2 regions of the Isachenkonia alkalipeptolytica genome follow, and region 1 is predicted to be linked to the other one. Evidence: a T-box and tRNA genes for the amino acid it is inferred to sense, from the RefSeq annotation. Region 1 holds a T-box; the other holds one or more tRNA genes.
The links. The T-box of region 1 lies ahead of thrS (threonine--tRNA ligase). A T-box ahead of a tRNA ligase gene usually reads a tRNA of that ligase, here a tRNA-Thr.

Region 1 (11,467 bases):
CTAATTGAGCTTCTCTAATTTTATATCCCATTTTCTCGCTTCTTGAATCCACCTTTACCCGCACTCGATTCCCAAACAAATCTTTTTCTAGCTTCTCCGCATATTCTTTTTGTTTATCCGTAATTGGAATAATTTTAACTTGTTCCGGAGCTAACCAAGTAGGAAACTTCCCAGCGAATTCTTCAATTAAAATCGCAATGAATCGTTCAATACTACCGAATACCACTCGGTGAATCATAATGGGTCGATGTTTTTCCCCATCTTGTCCAATATAGTTCAAATCAAAGCGCTGCGGCATTTGAAAATCCAGTTGAATGGTTCCACATTGCCAAGTTCTCTGCAAGCAGTCTTCAAGATGGAAGTCGATTTTCGGACCATAGAAAGCTCCGTCCCCTTCATTAACCTTGTAATCAATACCTTTAGCTTCTAAGGCTTCTCTCAGGGAACCAATTGCCATATTCCAATCTTCGTCAGAACCCATGGATTTTTCCGGTCTTGTAGAAAGTTCCACATGATACTTAAAGCCGAATAAACGATAGACATGATCCACTAATTCAATAACCCCGATCAGCTCATCCTTGATTTGGTTCGGCAAAGCGAATATGTGCGCATCATCTTGAGTGAAATATCGCACCCGCATTAAACCATGCAATGCACCTGAGAGCTCGTGTCTATGAACCTCACCAAGTTCTCCCATTCGAATGGGTAAATCGCGATAGCTATGAATCGTACGGTTATAGGTAAGGACTGCTCCGGGGCAATTCATGGGTTTTACAGAAAAATTCTGTTCATCAATCTCTGTAAAATACATGTTTTCTTTATAGTGATCCCAGTGACCGGATTGCTTCCAAAGGTTTTCATTCAAAATAATCGGTGTTTTAATTTCTTCGTAGCCTCTTAGCCGATGCTCTTCTCTCCAAAAGCTCTCCAGTTCATTTTTAACAATCATGCCTTTGGGATGAAAGAAAGGAAATCCCGGTCCCTCTTCCCGAAGACTGAATAGATCCATTTCTTTTCCGATTTTTCGGTGATCTCTTTTTTTCGCCTCTTCTAGACGTTCAAGATAAGCTTCCAAATCCTTCTTCTTTTCAAAGGAAGTTCCATAAATCCGTTGAAGCATTTTATTATTCTCATCACCCCGCCAGTAGGCACCAGCCACACTGAGAAGCTTAATGGCCTTTACTTTTCCTGTGTTAGGTAAGTGAGGACCGGCACAAAGATCTGAAAACTCCCCTTGTTTATAAAAGGAAATCTCCGCGCCCTCTTCCAGGCCTTCAATTAACTCGACTTTATAATCTTCTCCCTGCTCTTTAACATACTCTATGGCTTTTTCCTTAGGTAGCGTGAAGCGTTCAACCTCTAATTTTTCCTTCACGATTTTTTTCATTTCTTTTTCGATTTTCTCCAGATCTTCAGGAGTAATTTTATGTTCCACATCAATATCATAATAAAATCCGTGGTCAATCGCCGGTCCGATGGCCAGTTTTGCCTCGGGAAAGATCCTTTTAATAGCCTGAGCTAATACATGGGAACTTGTATGCCAAAAAAATTCTTTTCCTTCTTCATCATCGAACTTTAAGAAAACCAGTTCACCGTCTTCAGGAATTTCACTTTTTAGATCTAATAATTCTCCGTTTAATTTGCCACCTACAATATTTCTAGCAAGACCTTCACTAATATCCTTGGCCACATCAATTACTCTCGTTCCTTTATCCAGAACTTTTTCGGTACCATCTTTTAGCCTTATTTTTATACTTTCCATTTTTCATCCTCCTTTAAATGATTATTCAAAAAAACCTCGCCCTAATAATAGGACGAGGTTTTACCCGCGGTTCCACCTAAATAGATTTTACAATCCACTTAATAGCTGTAACGAAGCCATCGTCTTTTCATTTGAAAAAGAAACTCCAGGGTGGTATTCAGTAAGGGATGTATAAAACACTTCCAGCACAAGGTGTTTATTCTCTAGATACATTACCAGTACTTACTCTTCCCCTTCAGCGTTAATTCTTATCATCTTGTTATATTAATTAATAATTATAAAACTTTTACAAGTATTTGTCAATAGAAATTATTTATTCCCAACCCCTATTATACTATGTTCACTATACAATATATTCGCTATTTCTTACATATACCGATCCTATTCTTTACAGAAGTAATACCAGAGAGCCTTGTATCAGTCCGATGATAAATCCTAAAACTCCTCCTAGTATTTCGATATGTTTCAACTCTTTTTTTGCGACTTCCTGAACAATGGTTTCCAGTTTATAAATTGGAAAACGATTGATCTTATCTTCGATCAAAGTAGCCAGTTGAAAATTCTGATTGGTATTACGGCTCATATTGTCAATAAGCTCCAGAATCATGTTTTCCCCTTCTTCTTCCACTAAATCATCGATGTAGGTATGAATTTTTTCCTTCATTCCTCTGGGAAGAAAAGTTGGCATTTTTTTTGAAGCAATAATTCGCAGTTTCGTTTTTATAATATCCATAACATTTCCATCCCGTTGTTTTTCCAGGACTTCGTCTATAATTTCTTCGATGGATATGAAATCATTTTCGATGGTTCTTCCGATGATTTTGGCAATTTCTTTCTTTCTTTTCGGTATCAGTCCCTGTACCTCTACATTTATGATCGGAATCCGATAAGATCTTAGGGGCCGAAACAATAATTTAACTGCTAGTCGGTTTGTACCCCAACCTATAAAAGATCCAACTATGGCTAGTGTTAAAAGGTAAATTACGTTCATGCCCTTTGCTCCTTTTTAATCACAGTTTTTCATCAGTACTGGTAGCCTCTTTCATAAGTGATTCTAACTCTTTTTGACTGAATTGATATTTTTCATTACAAAAGTGACATTGTAATTCAGCTCCATGATCTTCCTCTATTAAAGTCATGATTTCTTCTTTCCCCAGACTTATTAAAGCTTTTTCAAAACGACCACGATTACAGTCACAGAAATAGTCCACTTCATATTCTTCTAATACTTTAGGATTTAATCCCTCTAACAATTGATTCATGATCTCTTTTTCGTCTCGACTATTCTCAATAAGCTTAGATATGGACCCCGCCTCTTTTACCCGCTCTTCCAGAATATAGGCCACATTTTCATCGGTATCAGGGAGTATTTGTAAAATAAAGCCCCCTGCACTTTTGATGGTGTAATCTTTTTCAATGGTTACACCTAAACCAACCGCTGAAGGTTGCTGCTCAGAGTACATAAAATAAGCGGCTAAATCTTCACCGATTTCGCCATTAACTAAAGGATAGTTACCAATGTATGGGTTTTTAAGACCTAGGTCTTTTATTACGGTGATTTCACCGTCTTTACCTACAGCGGCACCAACATTCAGCTTACCCGGGGTTTTGGACTCCACCATGACTTGAGGGTTCGTAACGTATCCTTTCACATTTCCCGAGGCATCACTGGTTGCGATGATGGTTCCGATGGGCCCTTGCCCATTGATTCTAGTTGTTATTTTATCCCGCTCTCCCTTTAACATTACTCCTAGAATACTTGTTGCCGTTAATACTCGACCTAGGGCAGCGGTTGCCACTGGTGAAGTTTGATGGATCTCCTTTGCTTTTTCAACAAAGTTTGTAGTGTTGGCTATAAATATTCTAACTTGACCGTCAAAGGCGGTCCCTCTTAATATTTTACTTTTCACTTGATTTCCTCCTAATTACCACAGTTCATCTATTCGCTACATCTAAAAAGACAGATTGGTATTCCAATCTGTCTTAATTCATGGCATTATAAGCTTTCTAAAGTAAGTTTCAATTATTCTTCGCTATCAGCCTTAACAACATTGGTTGCTTGAGGGCCCTTATCTCCTTCGACAATTTCAAATTCTACTGTTTGTCCTTCTTCTAAGGTTTTAAAGCCTTCCATTTCGATGGCTGAAAAATGTACAAAAACATCATCTCCATCTTCTCTTGTGATAAAACCGTACCCTTTTTCTGCATTAAACCATTTCACTGTTCCTTTTTCCATGATAATATACCTCCTAAATAAATACTATTATAATGATTATAAATCACAGTTTAAATTATACTATAAGCTAACATCCTCTGTCAACGGTCTTAGCCGAGTTTTTGACATACAAAAAAAATTCGTTGGCTGTTTTCCCTCGGAGGTGAATCCCTTAATTCATGATACATATCCACCGTTGAAAAACCAGTTTTTTTCAATAAAGAATCAAGGACCTCTCGGTGATAAGCCTTTTGGACATGGAATTCTTTATGTTTTTCATAAAGACCCTCCTTGCTTAATTGAAAAAAGGTAAGGTCCATTTCAACCGTTTCTTCTTCTTCACAAAAATAGTTTTCCCACAAGTAAATAATATCTCCTAAATCTTCCCCATAAGTATTTTCGCCAAGGATATATTTCAACTTATAAAAGGTGCTTATATCAAAGATAAATACACCTCTTTCTTTAAGTAATGAGTATACTTTTTGAAAAAAAACCTTCAAATCCTCTGGGTCAAGAATATAGTTTATACCGTCACAGAGGCATAAAATCGTATCAAAATCTTCATCTATTTCCAAATTCAGCATATCCTGCTGATAAAACTTAAGATGTAAATTCGACTCCATGGCTTTTTGCTGTGCTTGACTCAACATTTCTATAGAGCGATCCATCGCAGTGATTTCATATCCTTTTTTTGCCAAGGGAATTGTAACATTCCCGGTTCCGCAGGCCAGCTCCAGTAGTTTATTCCTTTTAGTTGAATTGTTTTTTTTAATACACTTTTCTATAAAGGAAGCCCATTCCTTATAATCAACTTCCTTCATCAATTGATCATAAATTTTTGCTAAATATCCATATTCCATGAAAGGCCCTCTTTTCTTATATCTAAAATAATGTACTTCCCGCAACTACTTGGTAAAGTTGAGCTCCTGTCATAACTACAAAAATAATAAAAATCGGTATAATTGGCCAGAATTCTTTTAACTGGTAACTCTCTTCCTTCCCATTGTCTTGTTCTGAATGTTCATCTTGGTAAACGAAAGTAACCTCTTGTTTACTAGGGGTTAAAGGTTCTTGATGACGATAGACTTTACGAAGGTACTTTAATATAATTAGGGCTCCAAAGCCAGTTCCCAGCGCAATAAAACCAAAAAGACCAATGGCCATAAGAATTTCCACGGTACTAATCATTTCGGCCCCTGGTATTTCCCCCGCCTCTGCTAATATATCCTGGGAATATTCTTGCATATGATTTACTAAAAAGCCTAAGGTTACAGCGAAAGCGTTATTTGCAATATGGCCGATGATCCCTGCCCATAGAGAATTGGTTAGAACCACTAAATAACCAAATAGAATACCGAAAAATATCGTCGCCCCCAGATTGTAGATATTAAAGTGAAAAACACCAAAAAGCAAGGCAGAAAAAAAAATAGCAAATTTATAACCCACTTTTTCAAAACTTCTCATTATAAACCCTCGAAATAAAACCTCTTCACAAAGTCCGGCGCTAAAAGCAATAATCAATAAATATAACACATACTGTTGGGAAGTTTCGGCCGTCGGAACTTGAGGAATATCAATCGAACCGAAAAGACTAAGGATCAACATAATAAGAGTATTCATCACTACCGCAATAGGATAAGACAAAAGAGTAATCAGAATTATTAAAAGAGTTGTTTTAACGGATATTTTATGAAGCCTGAGTAATTGACTTATAGGTTTTTTTTTAACCCATAGGTAGAGAACCGGAGGCATTCCGATAATTAAATATTGGGTGAGAATCAGTTGTGCTTCAATTGATGTATTTACATAAGCTAGAACTATGCTCACACCAATAAATAAAACACCTGTGATAAGATACATCATACTGCCTTCGTAGACTCTTAGGTTCTTCATTGTTTTCGTTCTCTTTCCGTAACTGCAAATACATAGGGAATATTTCGGTAATAATCTCCGAAGTTGAGTCCATAGCCTACAACAAATTTGTCTGGAATGGTAAATCCAATATAGTCCGGTTTAAGATCCACCTTGCGTCGATCCGGTTTGTCTAGAAGCACACAACACTTTACACTATTAGGATTTTTACTTTGCAAATGATCCATCACACTTTTCATGGTTAAACCTGAATCAGCAATATCATCAGTGACTAACACATCATACCCTGTAAGATCCTCCTGGACGTCTGCTACTATGTTTACTTTGCCGCTGCTTTCCTGTCCGTGACCATAACTGGATGTTGTCATAAAGTTCACCTTTACCGGTATATCTAAAGTTCGCACGAGGTCTGCAGTGAAAATAAAACTTCCCTTTAGCAAAGAAACTACATATAGTTTTTTATTTTTGTAATCCCGAGAAATCGTCTCTCCAAGAACCTCCAGTCGTTCCTTTATTGCTTTTTCTGAGCATAGTACTTCCCATTCTTTTTTTTCTATATCCATTGAAACTCCTCCTTTTTCCATATATATATTGCTACTATTTTATAATGAAAGGATATTTTTTGTCAAATCCATTTTTTTGTATTGCTAAAGCCTTCCTTCGATAGTAAAATACTCTTAGTGCATTATGGCTGAATAATCAAATTTAAAGGGGGAATTATTTTGCAACAGTTTAATAAAATAGCCGAACTAAATAGCCGCTCCGAGAACCAGAAAAGTCCCGATGAAGATCCATCTAAAATTTCTTTGGAAACCTATGTTTTTTTATTCTTTATGTTCGCTTTTTTCTTTTATCTTTCCCGAGTCATGGGTCTTGGGACTATGTTTAATGTGTTTATGAATACTGCCCATGAGCTACTATTAAATACGGTTTTCTTTATCATGGCTGTGGCTGTACTAGCAGGAGCATTATCTGCACTTTTATCGGAGTTTGGTGTTGTGGAACTAATCAACAAGTTGATTTCCCCCATTATGAAACCCCTCTTTGGTATGCCTGGTGCCGCATCTATTGGGGGAATCACTACCTATTTATCAGATAACCCCGCAATTATTTCTTTAGCTAAGGATAAAAAATTTATTAAATATTTTTATAACTATCAAATACCGGCCTTATGTAATTTGGGGACAGCCTTTGGGATGGGCCTGATTTTAACCGCCTATATGATCAGTCTTGGTTCGGAATTTATCGCTCCCGCCTTGATCGGAAATCTTGGAGCGTTAATTGGTTCCATTGTCAGTGTAAGAATTATGCTTCATTTCACAAGAGAATACTATGGAGTTGACCGTCAAGGAATTGAACGGACCTCTCGCGACCACAACTTCGAAGAGAGCATTGCCAGCACGGAACCCATTGACTTTATTCCGGAAAATTCACCTAAAACTGAAAATTACTTTGAGCGTGTGTTAAACTCGATTTTAGAAGGTGGTAAAAATGGAGTGGAAATGGGCCTTGGTATTATTCCAGGAGTACTAATTATCTGTACGATTATAATGATTTTAACCTTTGGTCCCAGTGAAGTTGTGGATGGTGTTGCCATCTATCATGGCGTAGCCTTTGAAGGAGTGGAGTTATTACCGCGACTAGGAGGATATATATACCCTGTATTGCAACCACTTTTCGGATTTGAGAACCCCGAAGCAATAGCCTTTCCCATCACTGCACTAGGAGCGGTGGGCGCCGCTATGGGGCTTGTGAAAAACTTTTTAGACAGTAACCTGATTTCACCAAACGATATCGCGGTTTTCACAGCCATGGGGATGTGTTGGAGCGGATACTTAAGCACCCACGTTGGAATGATGGATGTCTTAAACCTCCGCAACTTAGCAAACAAAGCCATCATCAGTCATACCATCGGTGGTTTGATCGCCGGGATCTCTGCAAATTATTTATTTAAATTCTATATATTGGCCTTTGGCGGTTAGTCATTTTTTCTGATGTAATATAAAATATCCTTGATCTCCCGTAACAATACAATGATTTTGTTCAAGGAATACTGTATACTAACTAGTATTACAATAACTATAAAAACTACCGGGACATATAACTCCATAATCTCCCTCCTTCATATAATTAAACCAATGAGAATCAATACATGGTCAAAGTATTAACTAAGCGCTTAAGATTAGAAAGAAACATATCAAGGATATGTTTCTTTTCTGTTTTATAAACATTTTTTATTAAACAATCTATTCTTCCGGATCGTAAGACCGCAGTTCTTTTTTTTCCCAATAGCTATGATCTATTCTATCTTCAAAGGTACTTGGGTAGCTTATCGTTTCTTTCGATCCGTCGCTTACATAGGGGGTTCGAGCTCCGGATTCAAAATGCCCTAACCAGTCATAGATCCCTACCCCATCCACATCCATTTCGCTGGCCCGTACTCTGCGGATTTTTAACGGATTAAAATTTTCATGAAAAGGAGATAAATAAGGGTCCCAGCCGACTTCTAAAACGGCAATGTTTTCATAAGCAATCCCGTCGTATTCTCCTTGGTGAAGATAATCCATTAACTCTTCATCCTTAGGTCTTGATCCGAAGGGAAGGGCCAAAGTATTCATTTCATAGTCCGGCAAGTACTCTAATACCATATTGTTTAAACGTCCCAATTCATATTGTAGTTTCTCAGCGGATAAATTATTAAAATTTGCATGGGTGTAACTATGGTTTCCGATATCCATTCCCTGATCTACGATGTAGTTTAATTTATACTCTACCAATCCCTCCTGCTCGAAAGGAGTGCCTCCATTAATAAAAAACGTTGCTTCCAAAGGAAAATCTGGATGTTCTTCATGAAAATCAGTTAGAATACCTACGGCAGAGTCCGAGTCAATTTCCCATTCTCCATCGCTATTCTCAATCATATTGAAGTTGTTCTGCCTCCCATCGTCAAAAGTAAGCACAACCGGTTTATACCCAGGATCAATTTCGATATTACCTGTTGCATAGTCCTCTAAACTAACGGGACGAAATCCTCGATCGTACAGCTCCTGTAAATCTCGACGGAAATTATCCGGGGTACGTACCCATGTGTCCTCTGGCTCATCAATATGATGATACATCAGCACCATAACTTCCCCTAGTTCATTGGCCTTGACTAAAGCCGGGTCTACTGATTCTTCCATTTTTTCATCTTCACTTTTTTCCTCGGTAAGTTCATCGGCTTCCTCTTCCTTTGATTCTTCCTCTTGGTCAAGAGTTTCTTCTTCTTGAGATTGGTCTAGAACATTTCCTTCTTCTTCAGCACTTTCATCGCAAGCAATAATAGCTACGGCGATTAAGAGCATAATTCCCATAAGTACGACTTGTTTTTTATTCATTATCGCATTGCACCCCTTTTGAAGTTGTTCATAATTTGTTTTACTAAATGCCTTTCTGTTTGTGGTTGTTCCTTTCCTTTGTTTTCCATTACCCTTACATCCAAATCTTTCTAAGCCAACTCTCTTGCATAGACAAAGAATATAGTTAGAAAACTTTAACTATTAGAATAAGCTGTGCTTTTGTAATAATATAACTTATACCCTATGAAAACGCAACTAAAAGTATTCCGATAAATCCCTTTTAAAAAAGCAGAAAATCGATTAAGATAGTATAGAAAGAAAAAATAATGAGGTGATAGAATGTTTCATAATGGTGAAAACCAAGCAGAAAATAAATTGCTATTACTCTACTTGTTATCGGAAGTTGATGGTGAAGCCTACCAGAGACAAGTAGTTGATTTAATTCTTGATCATGCGGTTATGGATTATTTCATGGTACAACAGTTGATTTCAGAATTAAAGAAATCAGAACTTATAGAAGAAAAGTCCCCTCGGGAAGAAAGCAAAAAACTTGTCCTAACCCCGGAGGGGAAAAATACCTTAGCCTATTTTAAGAACCGAATACCAAAAAATAAGCTTCAGAATTTTAAACAATTAATTCAAGATAGAAAGCAAGCTTTACAAGAAAACATTAAGGTCTCATCCAAAATACAAAAACTTCAGGATGGCTCTTATCTAGTAAAATTGGGAGTTGTTAAGAATGGTGTGGAAGAACTTTTCTTGAAACTTCATGTTTCAAACCTCCAAAAATCGGAAAGGATAGTAGACCGCTGGAATAAAAATCATTATTGGGTTTCTGAAGAATTATACTCCCTATTACTCGATAATTAAGTCAGGGCTTTTGCCCTGACTTTTCTAATAAATCATGATCGGTGAAGGGTAGTGTTATGAGCGACGTTGAAGCTGATTCAGACGGTCTTCTATGGTTTTTAACATCTTACGGTATTTTTCCACTTTTTCTTTCTCTTCTTCCACAAGACTTTCCGGAGCCTTCTTAATAAATCCTTGATTTTGAAGCTTCCCTTCCGCCCTTTTTACTTCTTTTTGATATTTCTTTTTCTCTTCTCCCAAGCGTTTCAATTCTTTTTCAATATCTAAAAGATCTTCTAAAGGGATGAATAGATCTATCCCTTCCACTACTGCAGAAACAGCATCTTTGGGTACTGAATCAGGATCCTTAAGAATTTCCATTTCCGATACGCCGGCTAAGGACTTAAAGTAGGACAAATGACGGTTTGCGATTTCTTTTTTACTCTTATCCTCGGTATGAATCATTAATTTAGCTTTTCTTGATGGTGCCACATTCATATCACTACGGATGTTTCGAAGATTTTTGATAATCTCCATCACAAGGGCCACTTCTCCTTCTTCCTTTGGAAAATGAGCTTTTTCATTGTATTCCGGCCAAGGTGCCACAATCACACTGGAATAATCTTCTTTGATATTTTGCCAAATTTCTTCCGTGATAAAAGGCATATAGGGATGGAGGATTTTTAGGATATTCTCTAAAATATGGTTTAACGTATATTGAGCGGCCCTTTTCTCTTTAGGCTCTTCTCCATACAATCGTGTTTTGGAAAACTCAATATACCAATCACAATATTCATTCCATACAAAATCATAAATTTTTTGTAGGGCAATACCCAGTTCAAATCGATCCATATTTTCTGTAACATCTCTTGTTACTTGGTTGAATCGAGAAATGATCCAGTAATCTGTGGTATTCAAGTGATTTTTCACATCGTTAAAGTTTACTGGAGAGTCTTCGCTATTCATTAATACAAAGCGAGTAGCATTCCATAATTTGTTAGCAAAATTCCTGCTGGATTCCAGTCGTTCAAGGTGGAAGCGCATATCATTCCCCGGGGTATTGCCGGTAATCAACGTAAAGCGCAGGGCATCGGCTCCAAATTCCTCAATGGCTTCTATAGGGTCTATACCATTGCCTAAGGATTTGCTCATCTTTCGACCTTCAGCATCCCGAACCAGTCCGTGAACAAGCACATGCTTAAAGGGGATTTCATCCATAAATTCCAAACCGGAAAAGGCCATTCGTACGACCCAGAAAAAGATAATGTCATATCCTGTCACCAATACGTCCGTAGGATAGAACTTATTTAGTTCCATGGTTTCTTCAGGCCACCCTAAAGTGGAAAAAGGCCAAAGTGCAGAACTGAACCAAGTATCAAGAACATCTTCATCCTGTACTATATCCTTGGATTCACATTTTGCACACTGCGT
Region 2 (19,570 bases), on a different contig from region 1:
GACCTATCAAATCATCGACAAAGAAGGTCTCGAGGGCATTGCCACCTTTAAGGGACATCCCGGAAATTTAGCCAGGCCCAGAAAGCTGGAAGTGCTGGGAGCTTTGAACCGTTACCGGAATTTAAAAATAAAATAATCGGGGCGATCCTGAAGCCTTATGGAAAAGAAGGAGGAGAAAAAATCATGAATCCTAAATATTATCAACCCATGGACACCAATAACTGGCAGGGAAGAATCGACAGCCGGGAAAACTTTGAAGCCTTTCGTTGGCATCAATGGATCCGGGCCCTGGATCTTCGAAACACGGAGTTAACCCCTTTTACCGGCACCGCCTTTGCTTTTTTGGGATTTCAAAGCGATGAGGGGATTCGAAGAAACAAAGGACGCCTGGGAGCAAGGAAGGGTCCCGAAAGCATTCGAAGACAGCTGTCCAACCTGCCCTGCTATTTTAAAAAGGAGGTACAGCTCTTGGACGCCGGCGATGTGGTATGCGTCGACGGGGACCTGGAAAAAAGTCAGCAGGTCCTGGCTCAGGCGGTGGAACGTCTCCTCACCTTAAACCTGTTTCCCATTGTCCTCGGGGGTGGTCATGAAGTGGCCTTCGGTCATTATATGGGGATTGAACGCTACTTTCGAACCATCGGAAAAAAGAATCCCGGAATATTTAATATCGATGCCCATTTTGATATCCGTCCCTATCCCGAAGGGGGAAGTTCCGGTTCCATGTTTCGACAAATCGCCGACTATTGTAAAGAGACGGATCAGGAATTTCCCTACTTTGTGGCGGGGATCCAAAAGCAAAGCAACACCATCGATCTCTTTAAAAAGGCCGAGGAGTTAAACATCCGCCACATCCTGGGCAAGGATCTGATCGAGAGCAAGCAGGAAAAGACGAAACAACAAATCGATGACTTTATTCGGGAACAAAACCATATTTACCTTACCCTGTGCGCCGACGCTTTTTCCACCGCCTTTGCCCCGGGGGTCAGTGCCGCTCAGCCCCTGGGTGTGGACCCGGAAATTGCGATCAAAATCATCAAACAGCTGATCCGGTCGAAAAAAGTGATCAGCTTTGACATTGGAGAAGTCTCTCCCCGCTATGACTCTGACGACATTACCGCAAGCCTGGCAAAAACCCTGATTTTCACCGTGGTGAATATGCACTGTTTAAACGAGGATCTGCTAATCGATATCGATGTATAAGCGTAAGGGCCCTTTACACAAGGGCCCTTTAAAATCGCTGAAATAGTGGATGTATTCTGAATAAATCAACCTTTCCTTTCGTATGGTATTTCTAAGGGAACTATGTTAGAATTCAAAGTGATGGAAACCGCAATTATATTATTAATTACGAATATTTAAGAAAGAAGGGACGAAATGGACAAGTTTAGACATTTGTTGGTCAGAGGTGCAAATCATGTGGAGATCATTTTAGCGTTTTTGCTCACCATCGGTATGATTGTGGGGCTATTTACTGTGGTTCGCTACATCGTCACGATTCCTACATTGGATATGAATAATACCTATGATTTTGTACAGCAGTTTTTAAGTATGGCCTTATTATTAGTTATCGGCATTGAGCTGGTATTGATGCTCCTATCCCACTCCTCCGTGGCGGTATTGGATTTGATTTTGTTTGCCACGGCGCGAAAGATGCTGGTTTACAGTGACACCATGATCGATATTTTACTGGCCACCGCAGCCATTGCCATTGTTTTTGCCATCAAAAAATATCTGGTCAGCTCGAAGTACATGCTCCGGGATGGAAAAATTTTATCCGCAGCATCGCCGATTAAAAACATCAACTTTGATATTGATACCAATATTCCCGAGAACAAAGCGAATACCATCGGCGGTCTTTTATGCCGGCTGTCCGAGGATGAGTGCAAGCCCATCGAACCCGGTGCGGAGTTTACCATCGGAGATATTAAGCTGAAGATCGTGACCATGAAGGACGGTTTGATTGAGGACGTAGAGATCCAGGAAATCAGCAATCAGAAGAAAAAAAACACGAAGGCACTCTACGGACATAAAGCTCAATAAAAAAGTTATCTAAAAAAATAAAGAAAAACGGTTTACAAGCATCGGTTTCTGTTGTATAATAAATTTTGTTGTCAGCAACGGGCTGATGTGGCTCAGAGGTAGAGCACCTCCTTGGTAAGGAGGAGGTCGGCGGTTCGATTCCGCTCATCAGCTCCATTAATTAAAATTCAACGCAGGGCATTTAAGTTACTGTTATACTTGGATGTCTTGCTTTTTCTTTGCCCTAAAATAAATGTGAAAATTCTGTTTATTACCCCTCGCCGCCGGGTATTTTATGAATAGTAAAAGTGTATAAGAATCTGTGAAAGACAAAAACTTAGGGGACCTAAACAGCAAGGTTTTCTAAGTTTTTCATCTGTAAACACGAAAAATCCCCGGGAGGTGATGATATGAAGGAACGTTTACTGGTTGTGGAGGATGATGCGATCAATCGCGATTTACTGAAACATATATTACAATCCTGGGGATATGAGATACTGATCGCGGTCTGTGGTCGGGAAGCCCTGGAAATTGCCGGAAAAAGCCGGCCGAACTTGATTCTTCTAGACATTCGGTTGCCGGATATCAGCGGATTTGATGTTTTTCGGCAGTTAAAGTCCCAAAGAGAAACCCGACACATTCCCGTAATCTTTACAACGGCAGTGACGGAAAGGAAAAGTCGAATCGAGGGATTATCCCTGGGCGCCGCGGACTTTATTTCCAAACCCTTTTACAAAGAGGAGATCCTACTGCGTATCAAAAACCAGCTGAAGCTCAAGGCCGCAGAAAAAGAGTTGAAAGATACCATCGAAAGTCAACGGCTGTTGCTGGATCATATCGAACCGATGGTATGGTATATGAAAGATCCCGTGACCCTGGAGAAAGTGAACCGAAGTTTTGCGGATTTTTTCCAGCGAAGCAAAGAAGTCTTTGAACATACCTCCCTGGAGAAATTTTTGTCCCCGGAAGAACTGGCCGAGTGCAAAGAAAAAAATAAAAAGGTCTTTGACGGGAAAGTCAAAGCCCGGCATCGGCACATATACACCGACGGATTCGGTGAAAAGCGGCTGTTAGCCGTTACTAAAGTCCCGAAGGTCAATGACCGGGGAGAGGTGGAGTTTCTTATCTGCTCGGCGGAGGACATTACGGAGCGGAACCGAAAAGAGGAGCGCATCCGGTATCTTACCTTTCATGATCCCTTGACGGGCCTCTATAATCGAACCTACTATGAAGAAGAGTTGAATCGATTGGATGTAAAAAGGAACCTTCCCTTTAGTATGATCTCCTGTGATGTGAACGGTCTTAAACACGTAAATGATGAACGGGGTCATCAAACCGGGGATCGGCTGTTAGTGGAGGTGGCCAATATTTTACGGGAGGCTACCCGAGAGGTGGATATTGTGGCCCGCTGGGGGGGAGATGAGTTTGTAATTCTCCTGCCGAATACCACAAAGGAGGATGTCGTCCAAATTCGGGCTCGGATCGAAACCCTGATGAAGGACAGAGCCGTAGATTCCATCCCCGTGAGCATTGCCCTGGGCGTTGCTACAAAAGAAAGAGAAGAGGAGCGGATCGAAGATATCTTTAAAATCGCCGAGGACCGGATGTATGAGAATAAAGAGGATACCAGGGATCAACGGCCCGATATTCATTGTAATTGTTGATAAGAAGAGGTTCTGCAAATTAAGAACCTTCTTTTTATGCCCGGATTAAAAAACTGTCGAAACCTGTCGAATTGATTTTTTTGTGGTATACTTATTATGTGATGGATCAATCTTTTGTCCTGTACATAGAAAGGAAGAAGTATATGAAACAACAAATATTAGTAGTGGATGATAATAAAATCAATGTGAAACTGCTAGAGAACATGCTGAGTCCCGAGGGCCCGGCAATTGTAACGGCTTTTTCCGGAAAAGAAGCCCTGGAAATGGCAAAAACGGAGTTGCCGGATGTCATTCTACTAGATATTATGATGCCGGATATCGACGGTTATGAAGTCCTTCGACGGTTAAAATCCAAGGAGGGAACCAAGGATATTCCCGTGATAATCATCACCGCCCTGTCCTCGAAGGAAGACCGGATCAAAGGCCTGAAGCTGGGAGCCACGGATTTTATCTTAAAGCCCTTTTCCAAAGAAGAGGTTGTACTCCGGGTAAAAAACTGTCTCAGCCTGCTTGAAACCCAGAAAGCCTTAAGGCGAACCCTGGACAGTCAAACCTTACTGCTGGACCATATCGATCCCATGGTATGGTATTTGGAGGATGAGAAAACCCTGGGAAAAATCAACCAAAGTTTCGCCACTTTTTTTTATCGGACCAAGGAAGAAGTGGAGAACACCTCCCTGGAAGTTCTTTTATCCAAAGAGGAGTACCAAATGGTGATCGACAGTAACACCAGGGTATTTCAATCCACCTGCAAAACCCGGGAAAACCACGAAATTACCAACGGTTTCGGGGATAAAAGAATGCTTGGGGTAACAAAAACTCCGAAGATAAGTGCTAGCGGAGGGGTGGAATACGTGATCTGCTCCGCCGAGGACATCACCGAGCAAAATAAAAAGGCGAAGAAAATGAAACACCTGACCTTCCACGACGCCTTAACCAACCTTTACAACCGGGCCTATTACGAGGAGGAGCTGAAGCGTCTCGATGTGAAGCGAAACCTTCCCTTAAGCGTGATCACCCTTGACGTGAACGGCCTAAAGCTGGCCAACGATATTTTCGGGCACCACACCGGGGACCAACTGTTGTTGGCGGCGGCCACGGTGCTTCGGGAGGCCACCCGGGAAGATGACATCATCGCCCGGTGGGGCGGGGACGAGTTTGTGGCCCTGCTGCCGGCGACCACAAAAGAGGACGCCCAAGGCATCGCCCGGCGGATCGCGGAGCTGACAGAAAAGCATAGCGTGGGACTGATTCCCTTAAGCCTTGCCACCGGCGTGGCCACAAAGGAACGTTCTATACAGGAAGCCCAAGACATCTTTAAGCGGGCCGAGGACCGGATGTATCGGAACAAAACCCACGTCAAGGATGATGAGGACAATCTGATGCTGCAGCGCTTTTTATTGAAGTTCTACGGCATTGAATACAAAGACATGCAGCACAGCCCGGAACTGTTAGAAGCCGGGAAGTTACTGGGGGAAGCCCTGGAACTGGATCAGCCGGAACAAAAGCGCCTGGAGCTGCTGATTAAGTATCATGACATTGGAAAAATCGCCCTGCCCGGAGAGGTGCTGAATAAAAACAAAGAACTGACGGAAGCAGAATGGGAGCAATACAAAAACCATGTGGAGGTCGGATACCGGATTGCCAACTCTTTTAAGGGCATCGGATCCATTGCGGAAGAAATCCTTCATCACCATGAACACTTTGACGGCAAGGGTTTTCCGGGAAAACTTCAGGGAAAGGAAATTCCCTACCTTGCAAGGGTCCTGGGGGTCCTGGATTTTTACGACGGTCTTCGGTGCAGAATCTACTATCCCTTAGAGAAGGACCGCTACTTTAAGGAAGGGCTTTCCTCTGAAAGGGCCGCCGCAGAGTTGCAACAACGAAGTGGCACCCATTTTGACCCGACAATTGTCCGAGTGTTTCTAGAGCAGGTGGTGCCGGAGTTGAAAGGATCATTGAAAAATCGGGGATTATCCGAAAGAGTAATGCAGTAACATTTATCCGCTGAAAAAGGGCAGCCCTTTTTCGGCGGATTTTTAGGTTGCGGCAGTAGGTATGTTTTTGAAGGGGCAGCAATAATGTTTTTGAGTGAACCCAATTATTTGTGGTATGATAAAATAAATGACAAAATATTCACTTAATATAAAGGAGGAAGCCCCATGGACCGTAAAACCATGATTTTGGAACGGAAAATTGCACCGCCGCCGATGCCTTCCAACATCATTTCGAGAACCGGACTCTTAAGGGAATTCAATGAGAAGATAGGTAGCGCGGCCCCTTATCCTCAAATTATTTTAATCACTTCCCCCGCAGGATATGGAAAGACCACCTTCGCCGGACAGTGGATCGCCGCCGGAAAAGAGCCCGGGGTGTGGTTCAACATCGACGAAAACGACAATGATCTTCACCGGTTTTTTACCTATGTAATCCACGCCCTAAGAAAAGAGCATCCCGACCTCGGCAAAGGAAGTCTGGATATGCTCAGCCGCTATAATGCCTTAGCAGAGGGGAGCCTCACCATCGAAGGAATCCTCACCCCCCTGATGAATGAGCTCTACGACTTACAAGAGCCTCTTTACCTCCTGTTGGATCATTACCACCATATTACGGATCCCGGCATCCATAAAGCCATGTATTTTTTCCTCGAAAATCTTCCGGAAAATGTTACCCCTGTAATCCTCAGTCGAAAAGAGCCTCCCTGGCCTCTTCATCAGTGGCGATCCAAAGGAGGGCTTTTGGAAATTACCGAAGACGGCCTCGCCTTTTCCTTAGAGGAGACAAAAACCTATCTGAGAGAAAAAGCAGGGCTTTTAATAGCCTCGGAAGATATTAACGCCCTGCAGGAAAAAACCGAAGGATGGGTTACGGCCCTGCAGCTGATTACGGGATCTTTTGGACAGTCCCCGGATATTGGGGAACTCATCCGGGCCCTCTCGGGAGATCATCAGCAAATTCTACGTTACCTTACCGAGGAGGCCCTGAATCGTCAGCCGGAGAAAATCCGGGAATTTTTGTTGGATACCGGGGGACTTTCCCGTTTTTCCCCGGAATTCTGCAACGTCCTGCTAGGCAGGGAGGACAGTGAAGAAATTATTCGGTTCCTTCTAAAGGGAAACCTTTTTATCGTAGCCCTGGACACCGGGGGAAAATGGTTTCGCTACCACTCCTTGTTTCAGGAAATTCTTACCCGTCACCAAAGCCGGGAGCAGCGAATGCCCACGAGGGAATTATACCGAAGGGCGGGAAAATGGTTTGAAGAGGAAGGGGACCCGGCGGAAGCCATTCGAGCCTACTTAAAGGGAAAAGACTACTCAGAAGTAGGGGAGATTCTGGACTATAAGATTGATCATCTTTGGGAGACGGAAGGCTTTAAACAGATCCTGCAATGGATGGAGCAGCTGCCGGAGGAAGTGCGGAATCAGTCTCTTCGCCTTACCGTGTACTCCGGCTATATGTATCTGTTAATCGGGAACCTTGAGGCGACCATGAAGTGTTTTGCCACCGCAGAAAAAATTGACGACCCGAGTGACATGGAAGCCTTGGGAATTCTTGAAACCCTTCGAACCACCTTTCATCTTGTTAACGGCAGCATGGAAGAAGGGTTCCAAAGTGCCCGAAAAGCCCTTCAAGTCCTTCCGGACAGTTCCTACTTTTGGAAAATATCCGCATCCATCGTCTATGGAGATGTAAAAACCTTCAGCGGCGATCTGATCGGTGCCTATGAAGTCTTCCAAGACGCCTATCGCCTAAGCCGACGGGCAGGCAATGCTCTTAGCACCGTTTCTGCGGCCATGAATATCCTGAAAGTTCTCTGGATGAGAGGAGAGCTTCATGAAGCGAGACGCTTTGCGGAAGAAACTTTGAAAATCGCCAAAGAGGAAGGCTATGCCAACCTCCCGAGGATGGGAGTGGTATGGGTGTTTTTAGGGGAGCTTCTCCGGGAGAAGGGAGATTTTGAAGAAGGGGAACGGTGTGCTAACCGCGGCCTTTCCCTGTGTGAACCGGAAAAAATGCTCTACGGGATGTGCTGTATTTTTAGAAGCGCCCTCAGTCTTTCACGGAAGGATTATGATGCAGGGCTGGAATATTTGGGACGGTTGGAGGAGATGAACCGGGAGACAGTGCTTCCGGTACTGATTATTCATTTGATGAATTCCTGGAAAAGCCGGCTCCTGATGGAGAAGGGAGAGATCGACCGGGCCCGTGAGCTGATGAATGAAGTGGACAGGGATGATCTGACTACCATTTTCTTTCCCTGCAGTCCACCGGTTATGAATGCCCGGCTTCTGCTGATGGAACAGAAAACGGAGCAGGGCCGGGAGGCTGTTCAGTTCTTGGAAAATCTCCCCCAGTTTGATGTATCCAGAAGACTGATGATCGAGCTACTATTGATGAAAGCCCATTTAGAGGAACTGTCCCGAGAACCTGAAAAAGCTGAGACCCTCGTAGTTAAGGCCCTGAAAGTCGGGAAAGGGTATGGGTTTTATCAGATATTCCCTGATGAAGGAGGGCCGATAAAAACGGTATTTGAACGGCTCCTTACCCGTGAAAGCACCGGAGCCGATGCAAGTTATCCCGTCTTAAAAGAGGATACCGGTCTTTTGCAGTACCTTCAAAGAATTGCTGAGGCCATGGGAATCGTTCCTTCCCGTGAAAAAAGCCCTGAAAGTTTAAGCCCCGACGCTTCCCATCCCCCCTATGAGGAACTGGTGGAGGGGCTGACCGATCGGGAACTGGAAATTTTACGAAGCATCAGCCGGGGACTTTCCAATGTGGAGATCTCCAACACCATGCATCTTTCCATCCATACGGTAAAATGGCATAATAAAAACATTTTCGGAAAGCTCGGTGTGAACAACCGCACCCAGGCAGTGGCCCGGGGGCGGGAGCTCAAGCTGATTTAGAGTTTCTTTATTACGCTTTACGCCGTTCATCTAGGGCAAATCCAGGGGCCGTGTACGAATTCGAAGGGTCCCCAGAATCAAGGTTACCACCCCGAGGACCGCAAAGATCCAGTATCCTATTCCCTCCAGATCCTCAAAGAGATAAGGAACGTGGGTAAAGGGGGAGAGGTTCTGCAGAAACTGGGGCAGATCCATGGCGGGACCGAAAAAGGGTCCGAAGCCGAGACCGATAATAAGCATAGCCCAGGGAACTGCAGGAAACAGTTTGTGGGAAAGGGAATAGGCAAAGAGGGAGATTCCCGTAACCGCCAGAAAAGCGGGAAACAACAGCATGGATGTCTCCAAAAGCATGCCAACGGTAAAGGTCTCCTGAGGTGCCGCTAGTCCCGTGGCCAAACCAATGGCCAGAAGTATTAAAAAGCTTCCCAGAATTGTCATCAATAAATGACCTCCAAGCCAGGTTCTTCGGGAAACCGAGGCGGACAGTACGGATTCCACACCGCCGCTGCTTTCTTCTCCCGCAAGGATCAGTAAGGCCTGAATGACGTAGATCACCATTAAGCTTCCTAATATACTGATGATGCTAAGCAGCATCATTTCCTCGGAGAAAAGGGCCTCCGCCTGCTCCAAAGCGCCCAGGGCCTCGGAAAACTCATCGCTGATGGCTCCGAAAAGGGCACCCAGGGAAAGGGAGATGATAATCCAGATGAGCATCAACTTTCGATGGAGTCTCCAGGCAAGTCCCAGAGGAGACCGCAGGAAAGGCGATGCCTCGGTCCGGCCTTTCTTCGACGGAAGGATTCCCGCGCCCAGATCCCTTCGCTGAAGCAGGAGATAGGGGATGGGAAGGAGCACAAGGATGGCCGCCGCATAGAGTAAGAGAAAAATCCACTGATTATCATGGAACGCATGGATCTGCTGATACCATCCATAGGGAGACAAATAGGTGTACCACTGACTCTCCACGGTCAGGGTATCGGGATGGAACTCTCCTAAGGCATTAGCCGTACCGGAGATCAGAAAGGTCACGGCCATAATCATTCCGGCAAGTCCCGAAGCTCCCCGGGAGGTGCCGGCCAGCTGTGCAGTAATGGCTCCCACTAGGGCAAATAACATTCCGAAGAGCCCGAAGCTGATTGCCGCAAGCAGGGAGCCCTCTGTGGGAAGTCCGGACCCCCGAAAGATTCCAAAGGTGATCAAAGTCAACAAGAGGTTCAGGATTGCCATGAATACCAGTACCGAGGTCACGGTGCTGTAGCGTCCCACCGCGGTGGAGCCGAGAAGCTCCAGTCGTCCCAGCTCTTCACTTTGACGGGTATGACGAATGGCGGTCAAAAACCCGAAGAGGCCGAAAAAGGTGATGATCGTGGTGGAGACCCTAAGCATGGTAAACCCTCCCAGACTTACTCCCGAGGCCGGGGCCAGAAATATCCTGGTTGCGGGACTGCTGGATTGGGCTATGGTCATAGTAACAATGTCCTCCGTGGTGGGCAGTAAATTTCGAAACATCATCGTGAACAGCAGGATCATGCCGCCGACCCCAACAAGCCAGATCAATGCACGGATCCGATCCCGTTTTATGGCAAATTTCAATAATTGGAAAGTGTTGAAGGTGTTTTCGTTTTTCATGAAACTTCCTCCTCCCGGTAATGATCGATGAAGATATCCTCCAGTTTCGGCGGATGAGATTTGACGGATGCGATGGTATATCGGCTGAGCACCCTAAACAGATCATTGATGTGGTGCTGTTCCACTTCGAAATCCAGCTGATTGTCGGTTTCTTTCAGATTGTGGACATAAATCAGGTTTTTCAGCGTATCCTTTATATTCTCGGCCACGATGGTAAAGTGGGTCCGCTTTAAGTGTTCCATCTCATGAATCTCCCCGGTTTCCACAATGGTGCCTTCCTTGATGATGGCGATCTTGTTGCAGAGGCGTTCCACCTCCGCTAAAATATGGCTGGAAAGCAGGATGGTTTTTCCCTGCTGGTGCAGCTCCCGGACACACTCCTGAAACACCCTTTCCATCAGAGGATCCAGTCCCGAGGTGGGCTCATCAAAGATGTACAGATCCACATCCGAAGACAGTGCGGAGATCAAGGCTACTTTTTGCCGGTTTCCTTTGGAGTAGGTCTTGAATTTCTTTCCCGGATCCAGCTGGAACCGCTCGATCAGTTCTGTTCGCTTACTTTTGTTCATGGAACCCCGAAGGTCTCCCAAAAGATCGATGATTTCTCCGCCGGTAAAGTTGGACCACAACTGCACATCTCCCGGTACATAGGCCAGGTTCTTATGAATCTCCACATTTTTCTCCCAGGCGTCCTTCCCGAAGACCTCCACGGTGCCCTCATGCTTTTTCAACAGTCCCAGTAAAATTCGAATCGTCGTGGTCTTTCCCGCGCCGTTGGGTCCGATAAAGCCCATAATATCCCCCTGATTTACCGTAAGGTTTAAGTTGTCCAGGGCTTTAAAAGAACCGTAATACTTGGTTAAATTTTCAATGTTGATCATTTTCATGGTGATCCCTCCTTGATTATTTGTCTTTATCATATCAGGAGAAAGGAGGGGTTGGCCCCACCCTAAAGTGGGGTTTTAGAAAAAAAGACAAAAAAAATTTGCAAAAATATTTTGTTCCCGGGGATACTATACTTGAATATGAAAAAAGCCCGGTTCAGGGCTTTTTTCATTGAAAATTTACTCGAAAGATTTATCATTAAGGCTTGCCTCGGGAAGTTCGATGGTAATTCGGGTGCCGATCCCTTCCCGGCTTAAAACTTCCAGGTTGCCCTGATGCTTTTCAATGATCCATTTGGCGATGGAAAGACCCAGTCCCGCCCCGCTGGCGGTCCCTCCCCGGGCACTTTCCGAGCGGTAAAACCGGTCAAAGATACGGGGCACCACTTCGGGCTGCATACCTTCTCCCTGATCCTGCACCTGAATATAGGCCTTTTGGTCGTTGTAATAAATCCGTAGTAGAATTTCATCCCCCTCCGGGGTATATTTGATACTGTTGTCCACTAAAATCCGGATTGCCTGTTTGATTAATTGCGGATCCCCTTTAAGATATACATTGTCCACAGCATTAATTTGAAAGGGATGCTTCGAATCAATGAGCTTGGCTTCCCGAATCACCATGGTTCCCACCTCGGAAAGGTTCATCACTTCCGGCTGCAGCGGCAGGTTCTCGCTGTCCCCCCGTGCTAAAAAGAGCAGTTGTTCCACCAGGTTTTGCATGTTTTCCGTCTCGCTTTTTATGGCATGGATGGATTCGTCCAGGGTTTTCGGATCGTTTTTTCCCCAGCGGTCCAGCAGGTTGGCATAGCCCTGGATTACCGCAATGGGGGTTCGGAGTTCGTGGGAGGCATCGGAGACAAAGCGCACCTGCGCCTCATAGGACTGATTGATCCGATGGAGCATCTCATTAATGGCTCCCGCCAAGTCCTTTAATTCATTCTGGGTCTGCTCCAGGGGAATGCCTTTTCCCATCTTTGTTGTATCAAACCCGCTGATCACCCGGGCCAGATCCTCAAGGTCCTTCTGATCCGTGATTCTTCCGTCGGAGTCCAATCCCGCCCGCAGTTTGTTTGTGGTTTCCGCCAGTTGCGACAGGGGTCTGAGTACCCTTCGAATGGAATTTCGATTGTTTTTCAGACTGACTAATAGATAGAGGAATTCCAAAATAATCAGTACAATGAGGATGAAAAAGAAAACATGAAAATCCCGCTCCAGGGTATAGGTAACGTGATGAAAACCTCCCTCAACCGGGATACTGATATCATAGCGGGCTCTTTCCAATCGACTGAACAACGCTTCCCCTGAAGGGTCCTGGGCTAAACTGAAACTTCGAATGCTGTCATCCAAGGGAAAAGGAAGCCAATGCAGAATAGTGCTGAAAAATACGTTTCCGTCCGGTTCCGTATCCGAGAAGCGAAGGTGATAGGAACCGATAAAGATTTCTGTATCCTCTGTAAGGGAAAGCTCCTGACCATAACGGGTAAGAAGATCCTCAGCGCTCTGCTCGGCTCGCCAGAGGGTGGTGGAAAAGTAAAGAATGGAGATAAAAAAGTTCATAAGAAAAAAGGCCGCAATCAAAATGCCTGCCATTTTCAGGTTCAGTTTAAGTACTAAGGAGGAACGGATCTTATCAGGGATTACGGGATCCTTTGGGGTAGTTGCTGTATTTTTACTCATCTTTAATCACATATCCCACTCCCCTTACGGTGTGAATTATTTTAATCCCAAAGGGTTCTTCGATTTTCCCCCTGAGATAGCGGACATAAACGTCCACGGCATTGGTTTCTCCCTGAAAATCATATCCCCAGATGCTCTCTACAATCCTTTCCCGCTCCATAACGATGTTTTTATTTTTCATCAGGTATTCCAACAAATCAAACTCTTTTTTGGTAAGATCCACCGCCGCAGAATCCACCCTAACACTCCGCTTTTGAGAATCCATGGTGAGGGGACCGATTTTCAATATGTGGGAGGACGGGGCTTCTTCCTTCCCATTATGGGCTCGTAAATGCACCCGGATTCGGGCTAAGAGCTCTTCAATGGCAAAGGGTTTGGTAATATAGTCGTTGGAGCCTCCGTCAAGGCCCATGACCTTATCCATAACCGAATCTCGGGCCGTAAGAAGGATGACGGGAACCCGGGAAAACTGACGGATTCTTCGAAGGACTTCAATGCCGTTGATTCCCGGCAGCATAATATCCAGCAGAATTAAATTGAAGGGCTGAACCTTCAAAAGCTCCAGCCCGTCCCGTCCATTGGTCACCTTTGTAACCTTATAGCCTTCATAGGTGAGTTCCAGCTCCACAAAGCGTGCAATTTTTTCTTCATCCTCAATGATCAGTATGCTCTCCATTTTTCTCATCATCCTTTTTTCGAAAATCCTTGGCGGTATCCTTCGCGGTTTGGGTTACGGAATCTACGGCTCTAAGGGTGGCATCGGAAACCTTATCCACGGTTTCATTAACTTTGGTCTTTTCAAAATCCGCTCCTTGAAAGCGGTAACGGTAGCCTAAAACAAGGCCGAGAATAGATACGGGGATAACGACCCAAAAGGCGAAGAACAGTAAAAGCACCAACAGGGTAATGGGGATCATCATAATGCTTTCCCCGTCCTTTTCAACCCGAAGGCTGTTGACGTTTCCTTTATGGAGCATTTTACCCGCCCATCGGAAAAAATCTCCTAAGACTTCTCCGAAAGAGATGCGGTCCGCCTTATCCTTAGATTGTTCCCCTTGGCTTTCTTTTTTCATTTCCTCAGGCGTTACCTCCGGCTCTTCCGCCGAGCGGTAATACCCGCCTTCCTTGGGAGGCTCCATCCGGTTTTCCCTCTCAAGAATAATCACGGCCTCTAAAATATCCCCATTGGCCCTCTCCAACACTTCCTTTGCTTCTTCATAGGTGATGTCTGCATGTTCTTTCAGTTTTTTTACCTGCTCTAAATTTGTCATGATGATAACCTCCTTTTATTATTAAATTCATCATAACAAGAAAAGATTTGAGGGCCATTGAGGTTACATTAAAATCAGATTAAAAAATCCTTAAAGTTTTTCAAGATCATGAGTCTTTCTTCTTATTTTACTACAGGGAGGGGACTGCGTCCAGAAATACCATGGGAATCAAGGCTGGGCTCCATTTTTCTGTGTTTTTTTTAGAATTCCAAGAGGAATATCAAAACAAACAGCGAATACGTACTATATCGATAAAAAACGATGCTTCAATCCTAGCGGAAATGGTATATACAATATAGGATGAACAACAATCACAGGGAGGAAAAACCATGGAAAAGACAGTAAAGGACAGTGAGAATAACAGCACCAGGGAAGACATCATTGAAGTGAAAAATCTTAGAAAAACCTATAAAAACGTAAAGGCCGTGGACGGGATTGACTTAAAGGTGAAAAAACAGGAGATCCTGGCCATCCTCGGGCCCAACGGGGCGGGAAAGACCACCACGGTGGAAATGCTGGAGGGCCTTCGAAAACCCACCGGGGGAGAGATTTACTATTTCGGTGAACACGTGAAAGTGGTGGATGAAAAGATTAAAGAACGCATCGGGGTCCAGCTGCAAAAGAGCACGTTTTTTAAGAATCTGAAGGTAAAAGAGATCATTACCGCCTTCGGCGGCCTCTACGAAAAGCGGCTGCCCACGGAGATGCTGATCAAGAAGTTCAGTCTGGACGAGAAGAAAAACGATTATATGAAAAACCTTTCCGGAGGCCAGGTGCAGCGGGTGGCCCTGGCCTGTGCCGTGGTCAACGACCCGGATATCGTATTTTTGGATGAGCCCACCACGGGACTGGATCCCCAGGCAAGAAGAAACCTGTGGGATGAGATCAAAGCCTTAAAGGAAGAGGGAAAAACCGTGGTACTGACCACCCACTACATGGAGGAGGCCGAGGCCCTGGCGGACTACGTCTACATCATCGACCACGGCAATATCATCGCCAAGGGCACCGTGGAGGAGCTGATCAACAGCCTGGAGAAATCCTCGGTGGTGGCCTTTGAAATGGATCAGAAGGACTTTGATCCGAAAACCCTGTTTAAAGAAGAGGTAAAATCCGTGAACGGTCGCTATGAGGTCCGAACCAACGACGTGGAAAAATCCCTGGCAAAACTCTTTCAGTACACCCGGGATCACCAGGCACATATTGCCAACATGCGGATTCGAAAGCCCAATTTAGAGGACGTATTTCTAAGTCTTACGGGTAGAAAACTACGGGAATAGGAGGGAGTGGAGATGAAACTGAAAAGCTTAACCATTGCCATGCTGAAAGACCAGTTTCGGGACTTTGAAACCGTGTTTTGGACCATTCTCTTTCCCACGGGGATGCTGGTGCTCTTTATCAGCATTTTCGGCCAGGTTTTCGGAGACGGCGGGGTGGAGGCCCGGGTAAACTACGGGGTCCATTACCAGGAGCCCACCTACGGCATCACCGACGGGGTGGTCCGGGGAATCTTTCACGAAATGGAGACCACGGACCAGGGGGACTTTTCCTTTCGGGAGGTAAGGGACCTTAAAGAGGGACAGGACCTTATCCAAGAGGGAGCGATCGATCTTGTAATCAGCTTTCCCGAGGGCTTCTCCCGGTTAAACCCGGTGTTTGAAGGAGAACCCCCTAAGGAGACTCCGGTAACCAGCCTCACACTGTATCATTCCTCCCGGGCGGAGTCCCTATTGGCCAAGGACATTTTCCACTCGGTGATTGACGAGACGAACCTGCAAATTTCCGCCCAGGGCCAGGAAGTGCCCATGGAATTTCAAAGAGTGGCGGTGGGAGCCCCGGAGACCGGAGATTTTAGCTACGAGAACTTCATCTTTCCCGGAATGATTCTGTTGGCCCTGATGACCATCAGCTTTTTCAATCTGCCCCTGGGCCTTGTGGATTATAAGGAGCAGGGGGTGTTTAAAAAGATCAACGCCTCTCCGGTAAAGGGGAAGGACTACTATTTAGGCATCCTTCTGTCCCAACTGGTGGTTTTGATCCTGGCTTTGGGGGCCCTGTACACCGCGGGACTGTTCTTTGACATCTCCCCCCGGGTATATCAACCGCCCTTTATCGCCTTTTTGCTTTATGCTTCGGTGACGGTGCTGTCCTTCGGACTGCTGTTTACCGCCTTTTTCAAAAACACCGCCACCTTGGCGCCCTTTAGCAATATTTTATACTTTATCACCATGTTTCTCAGCGGACTGTACTTCGAAATCCAGGCCATCCCCATATTTTTACGGTGGTACTCGGTGATCAACCCGGTAACCCATTTGGTGGACGGCCTCCGGGCGATTATCGTGGAAAACCCCCTACCCCAAACCAGTGTAATCATCCCCGGGGTATGGTTTCTCATCTCCCTAGGGGTGTATACTTTTAATCAAAAGCAGGTGAGCCGCAATGAATAAACGACTGATCCATGCAACGAGAACCTTTATGAAGGAAACCTTTCGAAACAAACTGGATATTTTCTTCACCGTCTTCTTTCCGATTCTCTTTATTGTGATCTTCGGAAACATGTTCTTAATGGGCAGTGACCAGGACCAGATTTGGCGGGTGGGGCTGATCGCCGAAGAAGCCGGGGAAATAGAGCCCTATTTTGCGCCCCATAGGGTAACGGTCTATGACGATGAAGAAAGCCTCAGCACCGCCGTGGAGGAGCGCAGGGAGCAAGTGGGGGTGGACTACCGACCGGGGGCCGCCACCATCTATCTGTTGGAGGATTTACAAAGCATGGGGGAGGGGATTTTCCTTCAGGGCTTTGTGGAAACCACCCTTCGCCAGTACGCCCTGGGCACCGATCAGCAGTTTATTGCCCTGGAGGATGAGCTGGTGGCCGTAGGGGCCGAGGCCGCCTTTGAAATCGACTATCTGATCACCGGGGTAATGGCCCTGTCCCTTCTATCCGGAGGAATGTTTGCCACCATCGGCGTCTTCGGCCGGTATAAAAAGCAGGAAGTGATCAAACGGTTTATGGCCACCCCGATGAAACCCTGGGAGTTTGTCACCGGGGCCAGCTTTACCAAGATCCTGTTGAACTTCGCCGCCATTATGATCATCATCTATCTATCCCGGCTTCTCTACGGGGTAAGTCTGGACTTTCACTGGGGGATTTTCCTGGCGATCATTCTTACCTCCAGCATCGGTATGATGGGCTTCGGGGTATTGGTACTACTAGTCTTTCGAAAAACCGAAACCGCCCTGACCGGAGCCTCGATCCTGTATGTGATCATGACCTTTTTCTCCGGGGTCTATTTCCCCGTGGCCTTTATCCCCGATCAGTTTCAGTGGGTCAGCAGGATTCTTCCCGTTACCTACCTGATCGAAGTCCTTCGCTACGGCGCCGGGATTGAAGCCATGGACGCCGGCTACTTTCTGATGTTAAACGGCGTTTTCGTAATTTTGGGAGGGGGCCTGTTGGTCCTTGCCTCTAAACGCTTTGTGGATTCGGAGAAGCAGTAAGGATAGATCCTGAAGGTCCCTCGTGAAGCAGTCCAAAAGAAAAACCCTTCCGCATCCATCGCCGAAGGGTTTTTTTAATGGCACCGAGTCCAAGTCGAAATCTTAGGATTTCGCGGACTGGGGCTTATTGGCAAAGGTATCGATAAAGGAGGCAATGGCTCCGTCACCGGTGATGTTGCAGGCGGTACCGAATCCGTCCTGGGCCATGTAAAGGGCAATCATTAATCCTTGTTGGGCTTCGGTAAAGCCAAGGATACTGGACAGTAGTCCCAGGGCCGCCATAACTGCGCCGCCGGGCACGCCCGGTGCCGCCACCATGGTAACCCCCAGCATGACAATAAAGGGTAAAAACTCAAGGAACTGGGGCGTCTCTCCACCCAGTACCATTACCGCCACGGCGCAGGCCACCAGGGAGATAGTACTTCCCGCCAGGTGAATGGTTGCGGAAAGGGGAACCACAAAGTCCGCCACCCGTTCGCTGACACCGTTGGCCTTGGTGCTTCGTAGGGTTACGGGAATCGTCGCCGCACTGGACATGGTACCTAAGGCCGTGGTATAGGCGGGCACCATTTTTTTAATGGCGGCGAAGGGATTTCGTCCCGTTCGGGTAGAGGCTAAGGTGTACTGCAGGATAATGTATCCCAGGTGCATTAGAATAATTAGAATAAATACCTGTCCGAATACCTGCAGGGTTTGAAAGGCTTCCCCGGAAGCGGCCATATCCGCAAAAATACCGGCAATATGAATGGGAAGGAAGGGAATGATCACCTTCTTGATAAAGCCCACAATGATGGTTCGAAACTCTTCCATAAAGGTAAACAGTACTTCCTGGGCCTTTTCATGGCGTAGGAAGTTGATTCCCAGGCCGAAGATAAAGGCGGTGACCAACGCGGTCATAACCCCCATGATCGGTGGAATTTCCAGCTCCAAAAAGGAGGTCAGTCCCACCGCATCGGGATCCCCGGCGGTTCCTCCGTCAATGATTCCCGGGATGATCAAAATGGAGATGAAAAAGGCTACAATTCCCGCCGCTAGGGTGGAAAGGTAGGCCATCCCGGCGGTACCCGCCAAGAGTTTCCCCGCTTTTGATCCCAGTTCTGCAATTCCCGGTACGATAAATCCGATGATAATCAGGGGCACAATGTAGCCCAGCAGCTCACCGAAGATGTGGGTAAAGGTATAAAGAATCCGACCGATCCACTCCGGGAAAAACAGACCGATTAAAATTCCGGATATAATACCGATAATCAGTCTTGGAAGTAATCCAATGTTTTTCATAGTATCTCTCCTTTTCTAATAGATTTTAGTATCACGGCCCCATTTTAACATGGGAAAACCGATTCTTTCAACCCATTGAAATAGCCTCAAAAAACCGACTTTTCACCGAAGAAGGGCTGGTTGCAAAAGTTTTAACAAACTAAACGGCAAAAAAACCCTCCGAAGTTCTTTAATTCAAATTATTCAAACGAAATTTCTTGGAGACATTTTCCATAACAAGCAGGAATTTCGAACAAAGAAATAGAAGTAATACAAGTAGCCCTGATCTTAATCCTGGCAGGGTATTTTATGGTGATTATTACAAAGGCGGCTTTTAAAAGAGAAAAGGAGAGTAAGGATGCAGATGAAAACCAGAGGTATTTCAATGCTGATAAGCTGTGTGGTACTTACCGCAGCCCTAAGCGTATTTACGGACCTTGGGCTGTGGGTGTTGTTGGTGCCGGCGGTGTATGGGTTTGTGTTTTTTGCCAATGTTGTTGAGGCCAGGAAATAATGTAGATTATACTAAAAAATTAATAGGGAGGCCATTATGAAAAATGGGATTGGTTTTTCTTTTATGGTTAGCGGTTTTTCACCTCACTATGCATTAGGCAATTACTCAAAGGTTCTTAAATCCATTTCTTTAAATAGGATTAAGAACCTTTAATGATTATCTGTGGCTACTTTCTTTGTTGGAAAACAAAAAATGTCGAAAACCATGTCGAATGGTTTTCGTTGTGAATTCTTTAAAAATAAAGGGT

Region 2: it encodes a tRNA-Thr, which carries the amino acid that the T-box ahead of thrS (threonine--tRNA ligase) is inferred to sense. The anticodon was not compared.

What each region holds. Positions count from the first base shown of each region.
Region 1 is NZ_SUMG01000027.1:315-11,781, forward strand. Features, by position in the region: gene thrS (threonine--tRNA ligase) at 1-1,762, opposite strand, end outside; T-box leader at 1,808-2,010, opposite strand; gene ISALK_RS13500 (DUF445 domain-containing protein) at 2,151-2,753, opposite strand; gene hslO (Hsp33 family molecular chaperone HslO) at 2,773-3,672, opposite strand; gene ISALK_RS13510 (cold-shock protein) at 3,786-3,998, opposite strand; gene ISALK_RS13515 (class I SAM-dependent DNA methyltransferase) at 4,088-4,837, opposite strand; gene ISALK_RS13520 (type II CAAX endopeptidase family protein) at 4,860-5,870, opposite strand; gene hpt (hypoxanthine phosphoribosyltransferase) at 5,867-6,406, opposite strand; gene ISALK_RS13530 (CD0519/CD1768 family membrane protein) at 6,590-7,831, shown strand; gene ISALK_RS15430 (hypothetical protein) at 7,828-7,959, opposite strand; gene ISALK_RS13535 (polysaccharide deacetylase family protein) at 8,096-9,226, opposite strand; gene ISALK_RS13540 (DUF4364 family protein) at 9,527-10,057, shown strand; gene ISALK_RS13545 (valine--tRNA ligase) at 10,112-11,467, opposite strand, start outside.
Region 2 is NZ_SUMG01000003.1:111,823-131,392, forward strand. Features, by position in the region: gene ISALK_RS04010 (ABC-ATPase domain-containing protein) at 1-136, shown strand, start outside; gene hutG (formimidoylglutamase) at 184-1,203, shown strand; gene ISALK_RS04020 (transporter associated domain-containing protein) at 1,378-2,043, shown strand; tRNA gene ISALK_RS04025 (tRNA-Thr) at 2,125-2,199, shown strand; gene ISALK_RS04030 (diguanylate cyclase domain-containing protein) at 2,433-3,686, shown strand; gene ISALK_RS04035 (HD domain-containing protein) at 3,830-5,683, shown strand; gene ISALK_RS04040 (winged helix-turn-helix domain-containing protein) at 5,849-8,593, shown strand; gene ISALK_RS04045 (ABC transporter permease) at 8,624-10,222, opposite strand; gene ISALK_RS04050 (ABC transporter ATP-binding protein) at 10,219-11,109, opposite strand; gene ISALK_RS04055 (sensor histidine kinase) at 11,287-12,783, opposite strand; gene ISALK_RS04060 (response regulator transcription factor) at 12,776-13,459, opposite strand; gene ISALK_RS04065 (DUF4342 domain-containing protein) at 13,437-14,054, opposite strand; gene ISALK_RS04070 (ABC transporter ATP-binding protein) at 14,384-15,331, shown strand; gene ISALK_RS04075 (ABC transporter permease) at 15,344-16,498, shown strand; gene ISALK_RS04080 (ABC transporter permease) at 16,491-17,552, shown strand; gene ISALK_RS04085 (dicarboxylate/amino acid:cation symporter) at 17,655-18,830, opposite strand; gene ISALK_RS04090 (hypothetical protein) at 19,168-19,323, shown strand.